4 regions of the Aeromonas sp. Marseille-Q7275 genome follow, and region 1 is predicted to be linked to each of the others. Evidence: predicted binding sites of a transcription regulator. Region 1 holds the regulator's gene; each other region holds the start of a gene.
The links. Region 1 encodes sigma-54, which starts transcription at its own class of promoters, with help from an activator protein. Its sites were predicted from a motif close to TGGCACNGTTTTNGCTT; they were not measured.
Positions count from the first base shown of each region.

Region 2: flhA (flagellar biosynthesis protein FlhA) is a predicted target of sigma-54. The motif match lies at 1,980-1,996, and genes of this name have one in related genera.
Region 3: ACWPWQ_RS11050 (cytochrome ubiquinol oxidase subunit I) is a predicted target of sigma-54. The motif match lies at 2,381-2,397, and genes of this name have one in related genera.
Region 4: glnA (glutamate--ammonia ligase) is a predicted target of sigma-54. The motif match lies at 3,288-3,304, and genes of this name have one in related genera.

Region 1 is NZ_CBCPLW010000018.1:29,211-34,355, forward strand. Features, by position in the region: gene lptA (lipopolysaccharide transport periplasmic protein LptA) at 1-301, shown strand, start outside; gene lptB (LPS export ABC transporter ATP-binding protein) at 314-1,039, shown strand; gene ACWPWQ_RS16210 (RNA polymerase factor sigma-54) at 1,105-2,544, shown strand; gene hpf (ribosome hibernation promoting factor) at 2,565-2,852, shown strand; gene ptsN (PTS IIA-like nitrogen regulatory protein PtsN) at 2,855-3,301, shown strand; gene rapZ (RNase adapter RapZ) at 3,342-4,208, shown strand; gene npr (PTS phosphocarrier protein NPr) at 4,229-4,501, shown strand; gene ACWPWQ_RS16235 (BglG family transcription antiterminator) at 4,520-5,145, opposite strand, start outside.
Region 2 is NZ_CBCPLW010000034.1:15,827-20,971, forward strand. Features, by position in the region: gene fliR (flagellar biosynthetic protein FliR) at 1-214, shown strand, start outside; gene ACWPWQ_RS20840 (hypothetical protein) at 207-449, shown strand; gene flhB (flagellar biosynthesis protein FlhB) at 442-1,572, shown strand; gene flhA (flagellar biosynthesis protein FlhA) at 2,033-4,135, shown strand; gene flhF (flagellar biosynthesis protein FlhF) at 4,152-5,145, shown strand, end outside.
Region 3 is NZ_CBCPLW010000010.1:9,322-14,466, reverse strand. Features, by position in the region: gene cydB (cytochrome d ubiquinol oxidase subunit II) at 1-764, opposite strand, end outside; gene ACWPWQ_RS11050 (cytochrome ubiquinol oxidase subunit I) at 764-2,335, opposite strand; gene ACWPWQ_RS11045 (aminotransferase-like domain-containing protein) at 2,456-3,871, shown strand; gene ACWPWQ_RS11040 (substrate-binding domain-containing protein) at 3,992-4,798, shown strand; gene ACWPWQ_RS11035 (COG4315 family predicted lipoprotein) at 4,854-5,145, shown strand, end outside.
Region 4 is NZ_CBCPLW010000027.1:7,892-13,036, forward strand. Features, by position in the region: gene glnL (nitrogen regulation protein NR(II)) at 1-961, opposite strand, end outside; gene ACWPWQ_RS19385 (DUF4124 domain-containing protein) at 1,048-1,623, opposite strand; gene glnA (glutamate--ammonia ligase) at 1,822-3,231, opposite strand; gene typA (translational GTPase TypA) at 3,582-5,145, shown strand, end outside.

The DNA.
Region 1 (5,145 bases):
CGCAGAGGTGATGACCGCCTATGGCAATCCTGCCACCTTCTTCCAGATCCTGGACAACGGCAAGCCGGTCAATGCCCACGGCAACAGCATTCGCTACGAGCTGAAGAACCGTCTGGTCACCATCACGGGCAACGGTCAGCTCAAGCAGGAAGACAGCCAGGTCACCGGCGACCTCATCCGCTACGACATCGTCAAGCAGAAGATGATCGCCGAGAGCAAGGGACCCACCCAGCGCGTCAAGACGGTGTTCCTGCCGGATCAGGTAGAAAACTTCGACAAACCCGCCGATCAGAAGAAGTAGGAAACAGAAGCCATGGCAGTGTTAAAAGCAACGGGTTTGCAGAAGAGCTACAAGCGCCGCATGGTGGTCAGCGACGTGAGCCTGGAAGTGGGCACCGGCCAGATAGTGGGGCTGCTCGGCCCGAATGGTGCCGGCAAGACCACCTCCTTCTACATGATCGTGGGCCTGGTGCAGCGGGATGCGGGTCTCATCACCATCGACGAGCAGGACATCAGCCTGCAGCCCATGCATATCCGCGCCCGCAATGGCATCGGCTACCTGCCTCAGGAGGCCTCCATCTTCCGGCGCCTGTCGGTGTTCGACAACCTGATGGGGGTCATGCAGACCCGCAAGGGGTTGAGCCGCGAGGAGCGTGAGGATAAGGTCGAGCAGTTGCTGGAAGAGTTCAACATCACCCATATTCGCGACAGCCTGGGTCAGAGCCTGTCTGGCGGGGAGCGACGCCGGGTCGAGATTGCCCGGGCGCTGGCGGCAGAGCCGCGATTCATCCTGTTGGATGAACCCTTTGCAGGTGTTGATCCCATTTCGGTCATAGACATCAAGAAGATCATCCAGCATCTGAAGGAAAGAGGGCTGGGCGTGCTGATCACGGACCACAACGTCAGAGAGACGCTGGATGTGTGCGAGAAGGCCTACATCGTCAGCCACGGCAAGATGATTGCCGAGGGGGCGCCGGCCGATATCCTCGCCGATGAGCAGGTCAAGCGCGTCTATTTGGGCGATCAATTCAGTCTATAGTAAGGGGGCACCCCTCATTTTTGTTAGGTGACTGCCTCGCTGAACATAAGGATATCCCGACGTAGATGAAGCCGACATTACAGTTGCGTCTCGGTCAGTCCCTGACCATGACGCCACAATTACAACAAGCGATTCGTCTGCTCCAGCTCTCCACTCTGGAACTCCAGCAGGAAATTCAGCAAGCGCTCGATAATAACCCCTTGCTGGAGCAGGAGGAGAATGAGGCGCAGGAAACCAGCCCGATAGAGCCCCAGGACGCCAGTCAACTCGACTCCAGCGACGCCATGGCGCAGGACAGCATGCCGGATGAACTGCCGGTGGACACCACCTGGGATGAGGTCTACTCCGCCGGGACCGCCCAGAGCGCCGGCCCCATTCATGACGGGGAAGACAGCGTCTATCAGGGGGAAACCACCGAAAACCTGCAGGACTATCTGCTGTGGCAGATGCGACTGACGCCGTTCAGCGATCTGGATGCCGCGATCGCCCTCGCCATCATCGATGCCATCGACGAGTCCGGCTACTTGACCGCCTCTCTCGAAGATATTCAGGCTGCAGTCAGCAGTGAAGAGGTAGAAGTTGAACTGGATGAAGTGGAAGCCGTGCTCAAGCGGGTGCAGCATTTCGATCCGGTCGGCATAGCCGCTCGCTCGGTGCAGGAGTGTCTGCTGATCCAGCTTGGTCAGTACTCGCCGGATCTGCCCTGGCTCAATGAGGCAAGGGAGGTGATCCGCGAGCACATGGACCTGCTCGGCAACCGTGACTACCGCACCCTGGCGCGCAAGACCCGGCTCAAGGAGAGCGATCTCAAGGAGGTGCTGGATCTCATCCAGCAACTGGAGCCCAGACCCGGCAATGGCATCATCCAGAGCGAGTCGCAATACGTGATCCCGGATGTCTCCGTGGTCAAGAAGGGGGCGAAGTGGGTGGTTGAGCTCAACCCGGATTCGGCGCCGCGCATCCGTGTCAACGAGGCCTATGCGGCCATGGCACGCAATGCCCGCAGCAGCACGGATACCCAGTTCATTCGCTCCCATTTGCAGGAGGCCAAGTGGTTCATCAAGAGTCTGGAGAGTCGCAACGACACCCTGCTCAAGGTGGCCAGCTGCATCGTCGAGCAGCAGCAGGGCTTCTTCGAATACGGTGAAGAGGCCATGAAGCCCATGGTACTCAACGACATCGCCGAGGCGGTGGAGATGCACGAGTCGACGATTTCACGGGTGACGACCCAGAAGTACATGCATACGCCCCGTGGCATCTTTGAACTGAAGTTTTTTTTCTCCAGTCATGTCAATACGGAGGGAGGAGGAGAGTGCTCATCGACCGCAATTCGCGCCCTGATCAAGAAGCTGGTGACGGCCGAAAACCCGGCCAAACCGCTTAGTGATAGCAAGATCGCGGATTTGCTGGCCGAACAGGGTATTATGGTGGCGAGACGCACGATCGCAAAGTACCGTGAATCCTTGTTGATCCCGCCATCCAATCAGCGCAAACGCCTGGTTTAGGCAAACAAAAGGAAGACGTTATGCAAATTAACCTGACCGGACACCATGTCGAGATTACCGAAGCTCTGCGTGATTATGTGAATAACAAATTTGCCAAACTCGAGCGTCACTTTGACCATATCAACAACGTACATGTGGTGTTGAGCGTCGAAAAACTGAACCAGATCGCCGAAGCCAAGCTGCACGTCAGCGGGGGAGAGGTGTTCGCCAATTCGCAGCATGCCGACATGTATGCGGCGATTGATACCCTGCTGGATAAACTGGATCGGCAGATCATCAAGCACAAAGATAAGTTAAATCAAAAATAACTATGCAACTTGAACACATACTGAGTCGGGACTGCACCAAGAGTGCGGTCCCTTGTACCAGCAAGAAACGCGCCCTTGAGATCATCAGTGAGCTGGCCGCAGAGCGCCTCGGCGCCTCCCGCCAGGTGCTGTTCGAAAGCCTGCTGGCGCGGGAAAAGATGGGCAGTACCGGGATCGGTGCCGGTATCGCCATTCCCCACGGCCGGATCGACGACGCCTTTGCGCCGACCGCCGTGCTGATGACCTTCTCCGAACCCATCCCTTTCGATTCTATCGACAATCAACCGGTTGACCTGCTCTTTGCATTGCTGGTGCCGGAAAGCGAGTGCAAGCAGCATCTCAAGACCCTTTCCCTGATGGCATCCAAGCTGGGTGACAAGGCCGTCTGCCGCCAGTTGCGCCAGGCGACCAGCGACGAAGAACTCTATCAGATCATGACTTCGGCCTGATGCCGGGTCTGACACCGCCACGTTGGCGTGAGGGGACAAGATGCAGTTAATAGTGGTAAGCGGTCGTTCGGGCTCCGGCAAGACGGTGGCCCTGAGGGTGCTGGAGGATCTGGGTTACTACTGCGTGGATAACCTGCCGGTCAACCTGCTGCCCCAGCTGATCGTCTCGGTGGAGAGCCAGTATGACAAGCTGGCGGTCAGCATAGACGTGCGCAACCTGCCGACCCAGCCAGACAAGCTCGACAACCTGCTGACCCAGGTGCGCAACGAGGGGCGAGTGGAGTTCTCCAGCTTCTTCTTCGATGCAGACAACGGGACCCTGCTCAAGCGCTATGGCGAGAGCCGTCGGCTGCACCCTCTGTCCCGCAAGCAGCTGTCGCTGGATGAGGCGATCCGGGAAGAGACCCACCTGCTGGCGCCCCTCTCCTCGACCGCCGATCTGCGCATCGATACCACCAACCTCAGCATCCACGACCTCAGCGAGCTCATCAAGACCCGGGTGCTCGGCAAGAAAGAGAACGAGCTGGTGCTGGTGTTCGAGTCGTTCGGCTTCAAATACGGCATCCCCAAGGATGCGGACTTCGTGTTCGATGCCCGTTTCCTACCCAACCCCCACTGGATCCCGGAGCTCAAGCCGTTTACCGGTCAGGATGAGCCCGTGGCCAACTACCTCTCGGCCCAGGCGGACGTGATGCTGTTCATCCAGCAGATAGAGAACATGCTGGTGACCTGGTTGCCCCACCTGGAGCGCAACAATCGCAGCTATGTGACCGTCGGCATAGGTTGTACCGGCGGACAGCATCGTTCGGTGTTCATCGCCGAGCGGCTGGCCAGCACCTTCCGACTGCTTGGCAAGAACGTGCAGATCCGTCACCGCACGCTGGACAAGCGCTCCACCCAAGCCTGACAGACCCACAGGATGTTCAGATGACAGTTTCCGCCTCGGTAGAAGTCAAAAACAAGCTGGGAATCCATGCCAGACCGGCCATGATGCTGTTCGAGCTGGTGCAGGGATTCGATGCCCATGTGCTGCTGCGCAACGAGGACGGCATCGAGGCCGATGCGGACAGCGTGATCGGCCTGCTGATGCTGGACTCCGCCCAGGGCAAGCAGGTGGAGGTGCAGGTGGAGGGCCCGGAAGAGGTGGAGGCCCTGGCCGCCGTGGTGGCGCTGTTCACCTCGGGCTTCAACGAGGAGTGAGCGACGCCTCCTCTGCCGTCATGAGCCGGCGCGCGCCAGCGCCTTGAAGTCGTAAAAGTCCCGACAAGCCAGCAGAGCCCTGCTGGCTTTTTCGTTCATCAGCACCAGAAACAGATCGTAGAGCCCCATCGCCTCCTCATAGTCCGCCTTGCTGATGGCGAGCACGAAGACGAGGGTGGCGGTCTCGCCATTGCCCCAGTCGATCCCCTGAGGGGCCAGCACGGTATAGACCAGGGTGCGGCGGGCCAGCAGGCCGAGGGAGTGGGGCAGGGCTATGCCCTCTCCCAACATGGTGGAGACGATGCGCTCCCGCTCGTGCAACGACCCCCTGAAGCCCGGCTCTACCAGCTGCTCGGACTCCAGCTGGTCACAGATGCGGCCAAACAGCTGCGCCTGGCTGAGCGGCTCTGTGACCACCATGAAGTGGTCGGCATCGAAGTACTTGTCCAGCAGGTAGGGGCGGGTGCGGTCGATCAGCACCAGCTTGCCGAGCTGCTCCAGCTGGTATTGGGTCGGGAAGGGGGCGACCTGCACCACGGGGGCGTTCTTCTCGCTCACCTTGACGGTGCTGATGACAAAGTCCTGCTCGATGTGCGCCAGTCCCTCGTAATCCCGTACCGATTCCAGGCTGGTCAGCTGCAGCT
Region 2 (5,145 bases), on a different contig from region 1:
GCTCATCAACTTCGCGTTCGGAGTCATGACCCGGGCGGCCCCCCAGCTCAACATCTTCAGCATCGGCTTTGCGGTCAGCATGATGTCGGGCCTCTTCATCCTCTGGCTCACCATAGGGGGTTTCATGGGGCACTTCGATTCCCTCTGGGAGCGGGTGCAGGAGACCAGCTGCGAGCTTATCAAGGTCCAGTGCCTGGGGGGGCAGAATGGTTGATACCGGTCTGCTCGACAGTTGCCAGCCAGTCGGGAGACTGCATCTCATTGATACCGAGCGGGTCAACGGCACCGAACAACCAGGCCATGCTATCGGCTGGCTGATCTACAACGGCCAGTCAGTCGGGGGACTGCATGCCATTGATACCGATCGGGTCAATGGCACCGAACAACCAGGCCATGCTATCGGCTGGCTGATCGACAGCGGCCAGTCAGTCGGGGGTCAGCGTGGCTGATACCGATCAGGAACGCACAGAACAACCCACGGGCAAACGACTGCAACAGGCCCGGGAAAAAGGGCAGATTGCACGCTCCAAGGAGCTGGGAACCGCCAGCGTCCTGCTGGCGACCGTGTTCGGCTTGCTGATGATCAAGGAGAGCCTGGCGGGTGCCATGGTCAAGGTGCTCACCATGGGCTTTACCCTGGACCGGGATCAGGCCTTCGATCCCAACGCCATGGGGGTCATGCTGCCCACCCTGCTGTGGGAGCTGCTGCAACCCCTCGGCCTGCTGTTCCTGCTGGTGACCATAGCCGCCTTCGTGGGCAACACATTGCTGGGGGGGATGAACTTCTCCTCCGAGGCCATGTTGCCCAAGTGGAGCAAGTTGAGCCCCTTGAGTGGTTTGAAGAGGATGTTTGGGGTGCAGTCCCTGGTGGAGCTCGTCAAGTCAATCGCCAAGGTGGTGTTCATCAGCCTGTTCGCCTGGTGGATGCTGTCGAGCCAGTTCAATCACCTGCTCAATCTCTCCCTCGAGGGTTTCCCCGGCGGCATCATAGACGCCCTGGATCTGCTGCTGTGGATGCTGATCATCCTCTGCTGCGCCCTGATCCCCATCGTCGCTATAGACGTGCCCTTCCAGACCTGGAACCACAATCGCCAGCTCAAGATGACCAAGCAGGAGATCAAGGACGAGTTCAAGGACAGCGAGGGCAAGCCCGAGGTCAAGGGGCGGATACGCCAGTTGCAGATGCAGATGGCGATGCGCCGCATGATGGGGGATGTGCCCAAGGCGGACGTCATCATCACCAACCCGACCCACTACTCGGTTGCCCTGAAGTACGACGCGGGCAAGCCGGGGGCCGCCCCCAAGGTGCTGGCCAAGGGGGTGGACGAGGTGGCGATGAAGATCCGGGAGATAGCGCGGGAATACGACATCCCCGTGATGTCCTCGCCGCCCCTGACCCGGGCCATCTACCATGCCACCGAGATTGGCCAGGAGATCCCCGAGGGGCTCTTTGCCGCCGTGGCCCAGGTGCTGGCCTACGTCTATCAGCTCAAGAAGTTCCGCCGTGGCCGTGGCCGCCGTCCGACCCCGGTCGCCAGGGATCTCCCCATTCCGCCGGAATATCGCAAGTAATCTCTATTTTGGGAGGCGCTGGTTGTCTCCATCCCCAAGGATCTGTCCACTATGGCACCGGAATATCGCAGGTAGTCTGGTGTTCAGTGGAGGCTGGCTGCCCTGAGCGCCATGGTTCAGCCCATTGTGCCACCGGACTATCACAAGTCGTCACTGCTCTGAGGCGTTGACTGCTCCCGTTGTCAGGGAGCTGTCCACTGTGCCACCTGAATATTGCAACTAACCTCGCTCCCGCCCCGTTTGCATGGATCAGCGCGCTATTCCCCACACTGATCACCATGGCGTTGCCCGTTTGAGCGGGATTTGCGGGCAACACCTCGCTGCCCATCAAGCTACCCGAACAAGTCCTCCGACGGACTTCTGACAGCATCAAAATAAAATCCATATAGATCAAGCCATTGGGTAATTGGCTTGATATTTGCTTTAATTCGCCATCGGCAGTGGTAAATCGAGAAGAACGATGGGATTCAAGGCTGGAGTGAGCCGTTTCAAAGAGTACAGATGGTTGCTCAGCAAGGGGATAGGGACCCCGTTGCTGGTGCTCGCCTCCCTCGGCATGGTGGTGCTCCCCATACCGCCCCTGATGCTGGATATCCTCTTCTCCTTCAACATCGCCCTCTCCATAGTGGTGCTGCTGGTGGCCGTCTATACCCGTCGGCCGCTGGAGTTTGCCGCCTTCCCCACAGTCCTGCTGATAGCGACCCTGCTGCGACTCGCCCTCAACGTCGCCTCCACCCGGGTGGTGCTGCTGGAAGGCCACAACGGCAGCGCGGCGGCGGGCCATGTGATCGAGGCCTTCGGCAACGTGGTGATCGGCGGCAACTATGCGGTGGGCATCATCGTCTTCATGATCCTGGTGATCATCAACTTCGTGGTGGTCACCAAGGGTGCGGGCCGGATCTCCGAGGTGAGCGCCCGCTTCACCCTGGATGCCATGCCCGGCAAGCAGATGGCCATAGATGCGGACCTGAACGCCGGTCTCATCAACCAGGAAGAGGCGAAGAAGCGCCGTCAGGACGTGACCCAGGAAGCTGACTTCTACGGCTCCATGGACGGTGCCTCCAAATTCGTGAAGGGGGATGCCGTCGCCGGCATCATGATCCTCTTCATCAACATCATCGGTGGCTTCATCATCGGCATGATGCAGCACCAGCTCAGCTTCGGCGAAGCGGCCGAGATCTACACCCTGCTCGCCATAGGTGACGGCCTGGTTGCCCAGATCCCCTCACTGCTGCTCTCCATCGCCGCCGCCATCATAGTCACCCGTCAAAATACCGATCAGGACATGGGCACGGCCGTGCTCGGCCAACTGTTCGAGAACCCCAAGGCGCTGGTGATCTCCGCCGGCATACTGCTGATGATGGGCAGCGTGCCCGGCATGCCGCACCTGGCCTTCCTGAGTCTGGGGGCCGTGGCGGCAGCGGGGGCCTGGTGGCTGCTGCGCCGGGAGAAACTGAACAAGGCGAGGGCGGCGAGCGGTGAACTCTTGCCGGCCCAGGGGGATGCCCCGGTGGAGCAGAAGGACCTGAGCTGGGATGACGTCATGCCGGTGGACATCATAGGCCTGGAGGTGGGCTATCAGCTCATCCCGCTGGTGGACAAGAACCAGGGGGGCGAGCTGCTCAACCGGATCAAGGGGGTGCGCAAGAAGCTCTCCCAGGAGTTCGGCTTCCTGGTGCCTGCGGTGCACATCCGCGACAACCTGGATCTCGCCCCCAACCAGTACCGCATCACCCTGATGGGGGTGAGCACCGGCGAGGCCACCGTCTATCACGACAAGGAGATGGCCATCAACCCGGGTCAGGTGTTCGGCCAGATCCAGGGCATAGCGACCCAGGATCCCGCGTTCGGACTGGAAGCTGTCTGGGTCGCCAAGGATCAGGTCTCCCAGGCCCAGACCCTTGGCTACACAGTGGTGGATGCGGCCACCGTGGTGGCAACCCACCTGAGCCAGATCCTCTCCAACCATGCCGCCCTGCTGCTGGGTCACGACGAGGTGCAGCAACTGCTGGACATGATAGGGAAGCATCAGAGCAAGCTGGTGGAAGGGCTGGTTCCCGAGGTGATCAGCATGGGCAACCTGGTCAAGGTATTGCAAAATCTCCTCAATGAAGGCGTGCCAATTCGCGATATGCGCACTATCCTGCAGACCCTCGTGGAATATGCGCCACGCAGTCCTGACCCGGAAGTGCTGACCGCCGCCTGCCGTATCGCCCTGCGCAGGCTGATCGTGCAGGAGATTGCCGGCCCCGAGCCCGAGCTGCCGGTGATCACCCTTTCACCAGAACTGGAACGCATATTGCATCAATCCCTGCAAGCAGGTGGGGGAGATGGCGCCGGTATAGAACCGGGACTGGCGGAGCGGATGCAGCGCTCCCTGGTGGAAGCCACTCAACGACAAGAACTGGAAGGCCAGCCGGCCGTGCTTCTGACATCGGGGATATTGCGCAATACCCTGGCGAAATTTGTCAAGAATGCCATTCCTGGATTACGCGTCCTGTCTTATCAGGAAGTGCCTGATGACAAGCAGATCCGCATCGTCAGTGCGGTGGGACAGGGCTAGTTAGCGGAGATGACGGGTGAAGATTAAGCGGTTTTTTGCCAAAGACATGCGCACGGCGCTGGCCGAGGTCAAGGAGACTCTCGGGCCGGATGCCGTCATCATGTCCAACAAAAAGGTCACCGGTGGGGTGGAGATAGTCGCGGCCGTCGATTATCAGTCCCAGGTGCCTGGACCTAAAGATGCGCCGGTTCGCCGTCAGTTGAACGATGAGAGCGTCAATATCTCGTCTGCGGGCAAGCAGATGACGCGCTCGGCTCCCCCCAAGGAGCAGAACGAATACTATGCCGATACCCTGGCGGCCCTGCTGGCGCGCCAGCAGAAGCTCAACCCGGCCAATCCGGCGGGCGGCAACGCCGCTCAGGGGTCATGGCCAGCGAATGGGGCGGGCAACGGCAATGGCGGCGCCGGCACCCAGTCCGCCGGACTGGCGTCTGCCGCCAGCGCACCCAGAACCCTGGCCGAACAGGGCCAGTGGGGTGCGGCCCCCGAGCCCGCCAAGCCCAAGGCGCGCCCGGCCCCCGGCCCCCGTGCTGCCCCGTCCGCCCCGCGGGATCAGGAGATGGAGGGGATGCGCAAGGAGATGGCGAGCATCCGCAAGCTGCTGGAGCACCAGATCTCCGGCCTGATGTGGCAGGAGGTGGAGCGCCGCGAGCCGATGCGGGCGCTGCTCATCAAGGAACTCAAGAAGATGGGGTTCGATGATGCCTTCGCCGATCAGCTGGCCGGGCTTATCCCGGAAGACATGCCCATCCATCAGGCGATGGCCCAGCTGGCCGAGGTGCTGACGGCCCAGCTCAAGATCAGCGAAGACGACATCCTGCGCCAGGGCGGTGCCGTGGCCCTGCTCGGCCCGACTGGGGTGGGCAAGACCACCACCATCGCCAAGCTGGCGGCCCGCTTTGCCATGAAGTATGGCGCCGAGCAGGTGGCCCTCATCACCACGGACAACTACAGGATCGGGGCCCACGAACAGCTGCAGACCTATGGTCGCATCATGGGTTGCCCGGTGC
Region 3 (5,145 bases), on a different contig from region 1:
AAGTTGCCAAACCAGCCATCCGGTGCCGTCGTCACCTGCTTCATCAGGGGGGTCAGGGCGCCGTTGAGATCCCCTATCTCCGCTATCCGGTAACCGCGCATCTGGCTGAGCCAGAAACCGCCGAGGGCAAAGAGAATACTCGCCAATGGGCCAAGCCAGCGGCTCTGGCGGGCGCAGCGCTGTGCTATCACCCCCTGGGTCTTGCACTGCAGGAAGCTGCAGCCATGGAGCATCAGCAGGGCCAGCGCCGTGCCCATGCAGGTCAACAGCAGCGGCCAGTTGAAATCGAAGGCGCCATAGTGGATGCGAAGGGCCGAGTCGAAGCGAAACGGCAGCCCTTGCAATAAAAAGCCGAGGGTCGCGCCAAACACCAGGGTTGGCAGCAGGGCCCCCATCACCAGGGCCCTGTCCCACCAGCGGCGCCACAGGGGGTCCGGCAGCTTGCTGCGATAGTCAAACCCCACCGGGCGCAGGAAGAGGCCGAACAGCAGGAACATGAAGGGCACATAGAGCGCCGAGAAGGAGGCGGCATAGACCAGGGGCCAGGCGGCGAACAGGGTACCGGCACCGGCGATGAGCCACACCTGGTTGCCCTCCCACACGGGCCCAACGCTGTTGAGCAGCACTCGCCGCTCCTCATCGGTTTTGGCCACCACGGGGAGCAGCATGCCGACCCCGAGATCGAAGCCATCCATCACCACGAAGCCGATGAGCAGGAAGAGCACCAGCCCCCACCAGACGAGTTTCAGGGTTTCGTAATCCATCAGACGGGACTCCCGTTTTTCAACACTTCACCTTGATAACGACCCGTCTGCAGGCTGGCGGGCCCTTTGCGGATCACGTGACGCAACAAGAACAGCTCCACCACCAGCAGCGTGCTGTAGATGAGGAAGATGGAGATGAGGCTGAACCAGAGTTGCCCAGGTTGCAGCAAGGAGACGGAGGCCGACACCGGCAGCACGTCGCTGATGGTCCAGGGCTGGCGGCCGAACTCCGCCACGAACCAGCCCGCCTCGATGGCAATCCAGGGCAGCGGTATGCTCCAGAACAGCGCCTTGAGCAAACGGGGGGATTGCACCAGCTTGCCCCGGCACAGCTGCAGGAAGGCGGCACCAAAGAGCCCGAGCAACACCACCCCTATCCCCACCATCAGCCGGAAGCTCCAAAAGAGCGGCGCCACCTGGGGAATGGAGTCGTCGACCGCCCGGGCGATGGCCGCCTCGTCCGCCTTGCCGATATCGGCGGCGTAGGGGGTCAGCAGCAGGCCGTAGCCGAGATCCGCGCGGTGGCGCTCGAAGGTGGCGCGGGCAGCGGCATTGCTGCCGTCTGAGCGCAGCGCCTCCAGGGCGTCGTGGGCAAGCATGCCGCTGCGAATGCGCACCTCATGCTGCGCCTTCAGATCTTTCAAACCCGTCACCTGCTCATCCAGGGAGCGGGTGGCGATGATGCCCATCAGATAGGGTATCTTGACCGCAGCGTGAGTGGTCTCGGCGCTCTGATCCGGCAGGCCGAACAGGGTGAAGGAGGCGGGCGCCGGCTCTGTGTGCCACTCCGCCTCGATAGCGGCGAGCTTCACCTTCTGCACCTCGCCGGTGCGATAGCCCGACTCGTCCCCCAGCACGATGACCGAGAGGATGGCGGCCAGACCAAAGCCAGAGGCGATGGCGAAGGATCGCAGGGCGAAGCGCACCTCCATGCGGCGCAGCAGATACCAGCTGCTCACCCCCATCACGAACAAGGAAGCCGCCACATAGCCCGCCGCCACAGTGTGCACGAACTTGACCTGGGCCACCGGGTTGAAGATCACCGCCGCCACGTCCACCAGCTCCATGCGCATCGTCATGGGATTGAACTCGGCCCCCACCGGGTTCTGCATCCAGCCGTTGGCGATGAGGATCCAGAGCGCGGAGAGGTTGGAGCCAAGCGCCACCAGCATGGTCACCATCAGGTGCTGACCCCGGGAGAGCTTGTCCCAGCCGAAGAAGAAGAGGCCGACCAGGGTGGATTCCAGGAAGAAGGCCATCAGCCCCTCCACCGCCAGCGGGGTGCCGAAGATGTCGCCGACGTAGTGGGAGTAGTAGGCCCAGTTGGTGCCGAACTGGAACTCCAGGGTGATGCCGGTGGTGACCCCCATGACGAAGTTGATACCGAACAGCTTGCCCCAGAAGCGGGTGATGTCCTTGTAGATCACCTTGCCGGTCATCACGTAGGCGGACTCGGCGATCACCAGGATCCAGGACAGCCCCAGGGTGAGGGGCACAAACAGAAAGTGGAACATCGCCGTCGCGCCGAACTGTATTCGGGAGAGGCTGACCACATCATCCAGGCTTATCATGCATGACTCTCTATGTTGCATTTAACAGGCAGGTTTTCGCCCGTTAAGTACAACACGTGCCATGACACCTATAACAGATGCAGTTATAGTGAAATCTACCTATAACAGTTAGGGCGCACCATGTCCCGTTACGGTCAGCTGGCTGCCTTGTTGCAGCAGCAAATAGAGACCGGCCTCTGGCAGCCGGGGGAGCGCATCCCCTCCATCCGCCAGAGCTGCAAGACCCATCACTTGAGCCCCATGACGGTGCTGCAGGCCTATCAGCTGCTCGAGAGCCGCGGCCTCATCCTGGCGCGGCCCCAGTCCGGCTACTACGTCAAGGCCGCCACCTCACCGCTGCCCGCCGGCACGGCCCAGCAGGCCCGCTACAGCGGCTCGGTGGACATCAACGATCTGGTGTTCGAGGTGTTGCAGGCGAGCAAGTCCCGGGAGCTGGTGCCGCTGGGGCTCGCGGTGGCGGATCCCGCCCTCTTCCCCCACCCCCAGCTCGGCCGGGCGCTGGCGAGCTGCATGCGCCGCCTCGACCCCTTCAGCACGGTGGCAGATCTGCCTCCCGGCAACGAGGCGCTGCGCCGCGCCATCGCCCAGCGTTACGCCAGCGACGGCCTGGCGGTGGACCCCCAGGAGATCATCATCACCACCGGCGCCATGGAGGCGCTCTCCTTAAGCCTGCAGGTGCTGACCGAGCCTGGGGACTGGGTGGTGGTGGAGTCCCCCACCTTCTACGGCGCCCTGCAGGCCATAGAGCGGCTCAAACTCAACGTGGTGGAGATCCCCGTGATCCCCGGGGTGGGCATCGATCTCGCCCTGCTCACCGAGGCCCTCGCCCAGCGCCCCATCAAGGCGTGCTGGCTGATGGGCAACGTGCAGCATCCCCTCGGTCACACCATGCCGGATGGCCACAAGCAGGAACTGATGGCGTTGCTTAACACCCATGAGGTGCCCCTGGTGGAGGACGACGTCTACGCCGAGCTCTATTTTGGCCGCGAGCGCCCCAGCCCCATCAAGCGCTGGGACGCCCGGGGCGACAGCCTGCTGTGCGGCTCCTGGACCAAGTGCCTGGCGCCGGGCTTTCGGGTCGGCTGGGTGGTGGCCGGATCCCATGCCGAGCGCATCCAGCGGCTGCAACTGATGTCGACGCTCTCCACCAATGTGCCGAGCCAGCTGGCGCTCGCCGACATGCTGCGCCAGGGCGGGGTGGATGCCCACTTTCGCCGCCTGCGCCACACCCTGGCCCAGCGCCAACAGCAGATGCGGGCGGCCCTGCTGCGCCTCTTCCAGGACGAGGTGCATATCTCGACCCCGGACGGCGGCTACTTCCTCTGGCTGACATTCGACGCGCGCCTCGACAGCCGGGCCCTCTATGCCCAGGCGCTGGCCAGCGGCTTCTCGTTGGCCCCCGGGGCCCTGTTCTCGAGCCAGGGCCAGCACAACCACTGCCTGCGCCTCAACAGCGCCCATCCCTGGAGCCCGGCGCTGGAAGCCGCCCTCACCCGGCTGGCGGCCCTGGTCCACCAGCAATTGGGAGGCTCCTAGCCTTTATCGATAGCTGCGCCTGAGGCAGGTTCGGCTTTATTGATAAATTAATTTTTCCTCAGCTGCATCCAATCGCCTCCCTCCTTCGTCTCTTGCTTGAACCTCAATCAAGGAGAGACGATGAAATCCCAACCCCGCTGGCTCGCCCTGTTCTGCTCGGCCCTCATCCAGCCACTGCAGGCCACCCCCCTCCCCCAGTCTGCCCAGACCGACCCTGTCCATCAGGCCGGTGACGGCGTGATCCGCCTCTATGGCCCCGGCGGCCCGGACACCGCCCTGAAACGGGCGGCTACCGCCTTCCAGCAGGAGACCGGGATCCCGGTCGAGGTCACCGCCGGCCCCGAACATAGCTGGCGTGACAGGGCCGTCAAGGATGCCGATCTCATCTTCGCCGGGGCCGAGCAATCCATGTCCGCCTACCTGCAGAGCTACCCCTTCCTCGACAAGCAGAGCGCCCACGCCTACTACCTGCGCCGCAGCGTCATCGCGGTGCAGAAGGGCAACCCGGCGCGGATCACGGGGGTGGAGGATCTCATCAATCGCCCCCTCAAGGTGGTGGTGACCGAGGGACTCGGCAGCTACAACACCTCGGGCACAGGCCTTTGGGAAGACGTGGCCGGGCGCAGGGGCAAGCTGGCCGATGTGCAGAAGCTCAGGCGCAACATCGTCGCCTTCGAGCAGGGCAGCGGCGCCAGTTTCCGGGCCTTCACCGGCCAGCGAGCCGATGCCTGGATCACCTGGGTGCACTGGCCCCTGAACCACCAGGACAAGGCGGATTTCGTCGAGATCGAGCCGGAGCGCCGCATCTATCGCGGTCTGCTGATCACCAAGGCGCAGGGGGCGGATGCCAGCACCCAGCGCTTTATCGATTTCATCGACAGCCCCCAAGGTGAGCCCTTCTTCGCCCAGGATGGTTGGACCCGTTAACCCCTGACTTCTCATAACCAAACAAACCATCGCCAACAGACCCAAGGAGAACGCCATGAACAAGTTCCTCATCACCCTCGCCTGCCTGCCCCTCGCCTCGGCCTGGGCCCTGGACACCCAGCCCCTGAGCGGGGCCGAACAGCTGCCCATCGCCCGGATGACCGAGAACGGCAAGGCCTATCTGGTCGATGCCAAGGGCTTCAGCCTCTACCGCTTCGACAAGGATGCCCAAGGAAAATCAACCTGTTATGCTGAGTGCGCCGAGAAGTGGCCGCCGGCATTGGCCAGCGCGGAGCAGGCCAAGGCGGGCGTCGGCAAGGCGGCAGACGTCGGCATCAGCCTGATCC
Region 4 (5,145 bases), on a different contig from region 1:
CGATGGAGAGGCCGAGGCCTGTGCCCCCCTCCTTGCCGGTGATCATGGGGTAGAAGAGGGTGTCGCGAATGGCATCGGGAATGCCGGGACCGTTGTCGACGATCTTGATCTCGGCGGCCAGGCGGTAGCGTTGACCGTGGATGGTGATCTGGAAGGCGGTGCGGGTCTTGATGCGGATGAGCCCGGTCTGATCGCCGAGGGCTTCGGCGGCATTGCGAACTATGTTGAGAAACGCCTGCTGCAGCTGGTCCGGCTCCATCTCGAACTCGGGAATGCTGGGGTCGTAATCCCGCTCGATGCGGATCTGGGGCGGCAGCTCCAGATCCACCAGACGGCGCACCTGCTCCAGCACCGAATGCACATTGTGCATCTGATGGCGTCCCGGTCGCTGGGGGCCGAGCAGACGATCGACCAGTACCCGCAGGCGATCGGCCTGCTCTATGATGATGCCGGTATATTCACGCAGGGCTGGGTCGGGCAACTCCTTTTGCAGCAGCTGGGCGGCGCCGCGCAATCCCCCGAGGGGGTTCTTTATCTCGTGGGCCAGCCCGCGCACCAGCTCCTTGGCGGCCTGCTGCTGGGCATGTTGCTGCAGCTCCTGGCTGATCTTCTTCTGCTGATCGATCTTGCGCAGCTCCACCACCATCAGCCGCTGCTCGTGGTCGGCCATGGGGCTCACGCTGATCTCCACCAGCCTGGGCTCTCCCTCCACCACCAGGGTGACTTCGCTGTCGGTGAAGCCCTGCCCTGAAATGAGGCACTGCTTGAATCGTTGCAGGTCGAGGGAGATGTGCTCCAGCAGATGGGGCAGTTCGATCCCGATCAGTCGCCGTTCGCTGAGGGAAAGCAGCTGTTCGGCCGCCGGGTTGACGAATTGAATGCAGAGCCGCTCATCCATCAGGATGACGGCGGTCAGCAGGTTGTCCAAGAGTGTCTTGGCGTGATCCAAGCGGGTTGGCACAGGTTTCTCCCTAAAACGGTGCTTTACACCTGTTATGCACCGATATGGTGCATTGAGTTTACCCGCATCGGTGCGTCACATCACCCCTAATTGGCCTTGGGGGTGGCTTTGGGAGCCTGATTCACAGTCGTTCTATGCAGGTAAAAGGTGGCTGCTTTGGATTTAGCAAGGATCGTACCGTCTTTGGCGAGCAGCTCGAGCCGCGCCTCGTAGGCGCCGCGAGGGAGGTTCTCCACCCGGATGGCCAGGCTGTTGTGAACGAGGGGAATGGCCTTGTCGTTCAGCAGCAGGCGCACGTCATATTGCACCGGCGCCTGGGGATGGACCTGGGCCTGGAAGACGATGTTGCCCGTGTTGTCGCGCAGTGTGCTGCCCGGCTCGGGGGAGAGCAGTTCTATCTCCAGGGGGGCGGCCTCCAGGGCCTTCCTGGCATCGACGCCGGTCAGGCTGTTGAAGTCGTCGACCTGGACCGAGTGGGGCGAGGTGCCGATGAGGGGGGAGACCCGCAGGTCTATTTCCCTGGCGTTCTTGCCGGGGGGAGGGGCGTCTGTGTAATGGGTCACCCCTTGGGGATCTATCCAGGAATAGACTCTGGCCGCCTGGGCGGTGCAGGAGATCATCAGCAAGAGGCCCAGCGTCCATGTCGGGTGTACTGTTTTCATCCATCTCTCCTTGACGGGGTTCACCTTAATCCTATCAGAGAAAAAAATGTCGGGCTTATTGTCGGATCCGCGGTGAAGAATGGGCTCGACGAGCCGTATGCCCCATGCTGTGTGAGGCCATGGGTCATGATATTTCAGCCCCTTAGATAAAAAACCCGCCAGATGGCGGGTTTGTCATGATGAAGCAAGGACACCGGATTAGACGGAGTAGTACAGCTCGAACTCCAGCGGGTGCGGGGTCATGCGGACACGATCCACGTCATGCTGCTTCAGCTCCAGGTAGGAGTTGATGAAGTCGTCGCTGAAGACGCCGCCACGGGTCAGGAACTCGCGATCAGCATCCAGTGCGGACAGGGCCTCGTCCAGGGAACCGGCAACGGTCGGCACTTCTGCGGCTTCTTCCGGCGGCAGGTCATACAAGTTCTTGTCCATGGCATCGCCCGGATGGATCTTGTTGATGATGCCGTCCAGACCGGCCATCAGCTGGGCTGCGAAGGCCAGGTAGGGGTTGGCAGCCGGATCCGGGAAGCGCACTTCGATGCGGCGGGCTTTCGGGCTCGGCACAACCGGGATACGGATGGAGGCAGAGCGGTTGCGGGCGGAGTAGGCCAGCATGACAGGGGCTTCATAGCCCGGCACCAGACGCTTGTAGGAGTTGGTGGTCGGGTTGGCGAAGGCGTTGATGGCCTTGGCGTGCTTGATGATGCCGCCGATGTAGTGCAGCGCCATCTCGGACAGACCGCCGTACAGGTCGCCGGCGAACAGGTTGACGCCGTTCTTGGCCAGGGACTGGTGGCAGTGCATGCCGGAGCCGTTGTCACCGAACATGGGTTTCGGCATGAAGGTGACAGTCTTGTTGTAGGCGTGGGCCACGTTGTGGATCACGTACTTCAGCACCTGCACTTCATCAGCTTTCAGCGTGAGAGTGTTGAAGCGAGTGGCGATCTCGTTCTGACCGGCAGTGGCCACTTCGTGGTGGTGAGCTTCAACGACCTGGCCCATCTCTTCCAGCACCAGACACATGGCAGCACGGATGTCCTGGGAGGAGTCAACCGGCGCAACCGGGAAGTAACCACCCTTGACGAAGGGACGGTGACCCTTGTTGCCGTGCTCGTACTCGGTACCCGAGTTCCAGGCAGCTTCTTCGGATTCGATCTTCACGAAGCTGTGGCCCATGGTGTTGGAGAAGGTGATGTTGTCGAACATGAAGAATTCCGGCTCCGGCCCGAACAGCACGGTGTCAGCGATGCCGCTGGCTTTCAGGAAATCTTCGGCACGCTTGGCGATGGAGCGCGGATCGCGGTCATAGCCTTGCATGGTGGCAGGTTCAAGCACGTCACAGACGATGTTCAGCGTGGTCTCTTCGGTGAACGGGTCCAGTTTGGCGGAGGCCGGATCCGGCATCAGCACCATGTCAGACTCGTTGATGCCCTTCCAGCCGCCGATGGAGGAGCCATCGAACATCTTGCCGTCTTCGAAGAAGTCTTCGTCGACCTGGTGGGAAGGAATGGATACGTGCTGCTCTTTACCCTTGGTGTCGGTAAAACGCAGATCAACAAACTTGACTTCGTGTTCCTGGATCAGGGCCAAAACGTTCTGGGCTGACATGCTAAGTAACCTCCGGTGTTAAAACTCTTTGGGTGAATGCGTCATCACATTCACATAAGCCAGTATCGTGCCAAGTTTGTGACAGCTTGATTTCAGGGCATTTGCACCCTTTCAGGCTGTCGGGACACCCGCTTTCATGCTTGGCTGCGCCTCAAAGTGGTGCAACCTTGGATCGTTTTGGTGCACCATCGTGGTGCGCCAACGTGCCAAGGCCATCTAAGCAGGCTTTTGGCGCGGGGTCCATGATCCAGATCCCCTGTTGTACGCGAATGGTCTGCAATTCTGCTAGGCAGATCACAAAGGCGAGAGTACAATTAGCGCCCAATTTTACCCGGTGATTTGAGGCGAGAATGTTAGAGAATTTACGCAATATTGCGATTATTGCGCACGTTGACCACGGCAAAACGACTCTGGTTGATAAGCTGCTGCAGCAATCCGGCACTCTGGATCGCACCAGCGAAGGTCAGGAACGGATCATGGACTCCAATGATCTGGAACGGGAACGTGGCATCACCATTCTCGCCAAGAACACTGCGATCCGCTGGAACGACTACCGCATCAACATCGTGGATACCCCGGGTCACGCCGACTTCGGTGGTGAAGTTGAGCGCGTGCTCTCCATGGTTGACTCCGTGCTGCTGCTAGTTGACGCCGTTGACGGCCCGATGCCGCAAACCCGTTTCGTGACCCAGAAGGCATTCGCCCAGGGTCTGAAGCCCATCGTGGTCATCAACAAGATCGACCGTCCGGGTGCTCGTCCTGACTGGGTAATGGATCAGGTCTTCGATCTGTTCGACAACCTGGGTGCCACCGATGAGCAACTGGACTTCAAGGTTGTTTACGCCTCTGCACTGAACGGTTGGGCCACCCTGGACCAAGACGTACCGTCCGACAACATGGAACCCCTGTTCCAAGCCATCGTCGACAACGTCGAAGCCCCTGCTGCGGATACCGAAGGCGGTTTCCAGATGCAGATCTCCCAGCTGGACTACAACTCCTACGTGGGCGTCATCGGCATCGGCCGTATCACCCGTGGTCGCGTCAAGACCAACCAGCAGGTCACCATCGTGGGTGCCAACGGCAAGAACCGTACCGGCAAGGTCGGTCAGGTGCTGGGTTACCTGGGTCTGTCCCGTACCGAAGTGGCCGACGCGCAAGCGGGCGACATCATCGCCATCACCGGTCTGGGCGAGCTGAAGATCTCCGACACCATCTGTGACAACAATGCCGTCGAAGCCCTGCCGCCGCTCTCCGTTGACGAGCCGACCGTGAACATGACCTTCCAGGTCAACACCTCGCCGTTCGCCGGTAAAGAAGGCAAGTTCGTCACCTCCCGCAACATCCTGGAGCGTCTGAATCAGGAACTGGTCCACAACGTGGCCCTGCGCGTGGAAGAGACCGAAGATCCGGACAAGTTCCGCGTCTCCGGCCGTGGTGAACTGCACCTCTCCATCCTGATCGAAAACATGCGTCGCGAAGGCTACGAGCTGGCGGTATCCCGTCCGGAAGTTATCCTGCGTACCGTTGACGGCGTTCTGCAAGAACCGTTCGAAACCGTTACCGTCGACGTGGAAGAGATCCACCAGGGTTCAGTGATGGAGCAACTCGGCCTGCGTAAGGGCGAGATGACCAACATGACCCCGGATGGCAAGGGCCGTGTCCGTCTGGACTTCATGATCCCGAGCCGTGGCCTGATCGGCTTCCAGACCGAGTTCCTGACCATGACTTCAGGTACCGGCCTGCTGTACCACACCTTCGACCATTACGGTCCGCACAAGGGTGGCAGCATCGGTGAGCGTCAGAACGGCGTGCTGATCTCCAACGCTACCGGCAAGGCCCTGACCTTCGCCCTGTTCGGTCTGCAAGACCGTGGTCGTCTGTTCATCGGTCACGCGACCGAAGTGTACGAAGGCC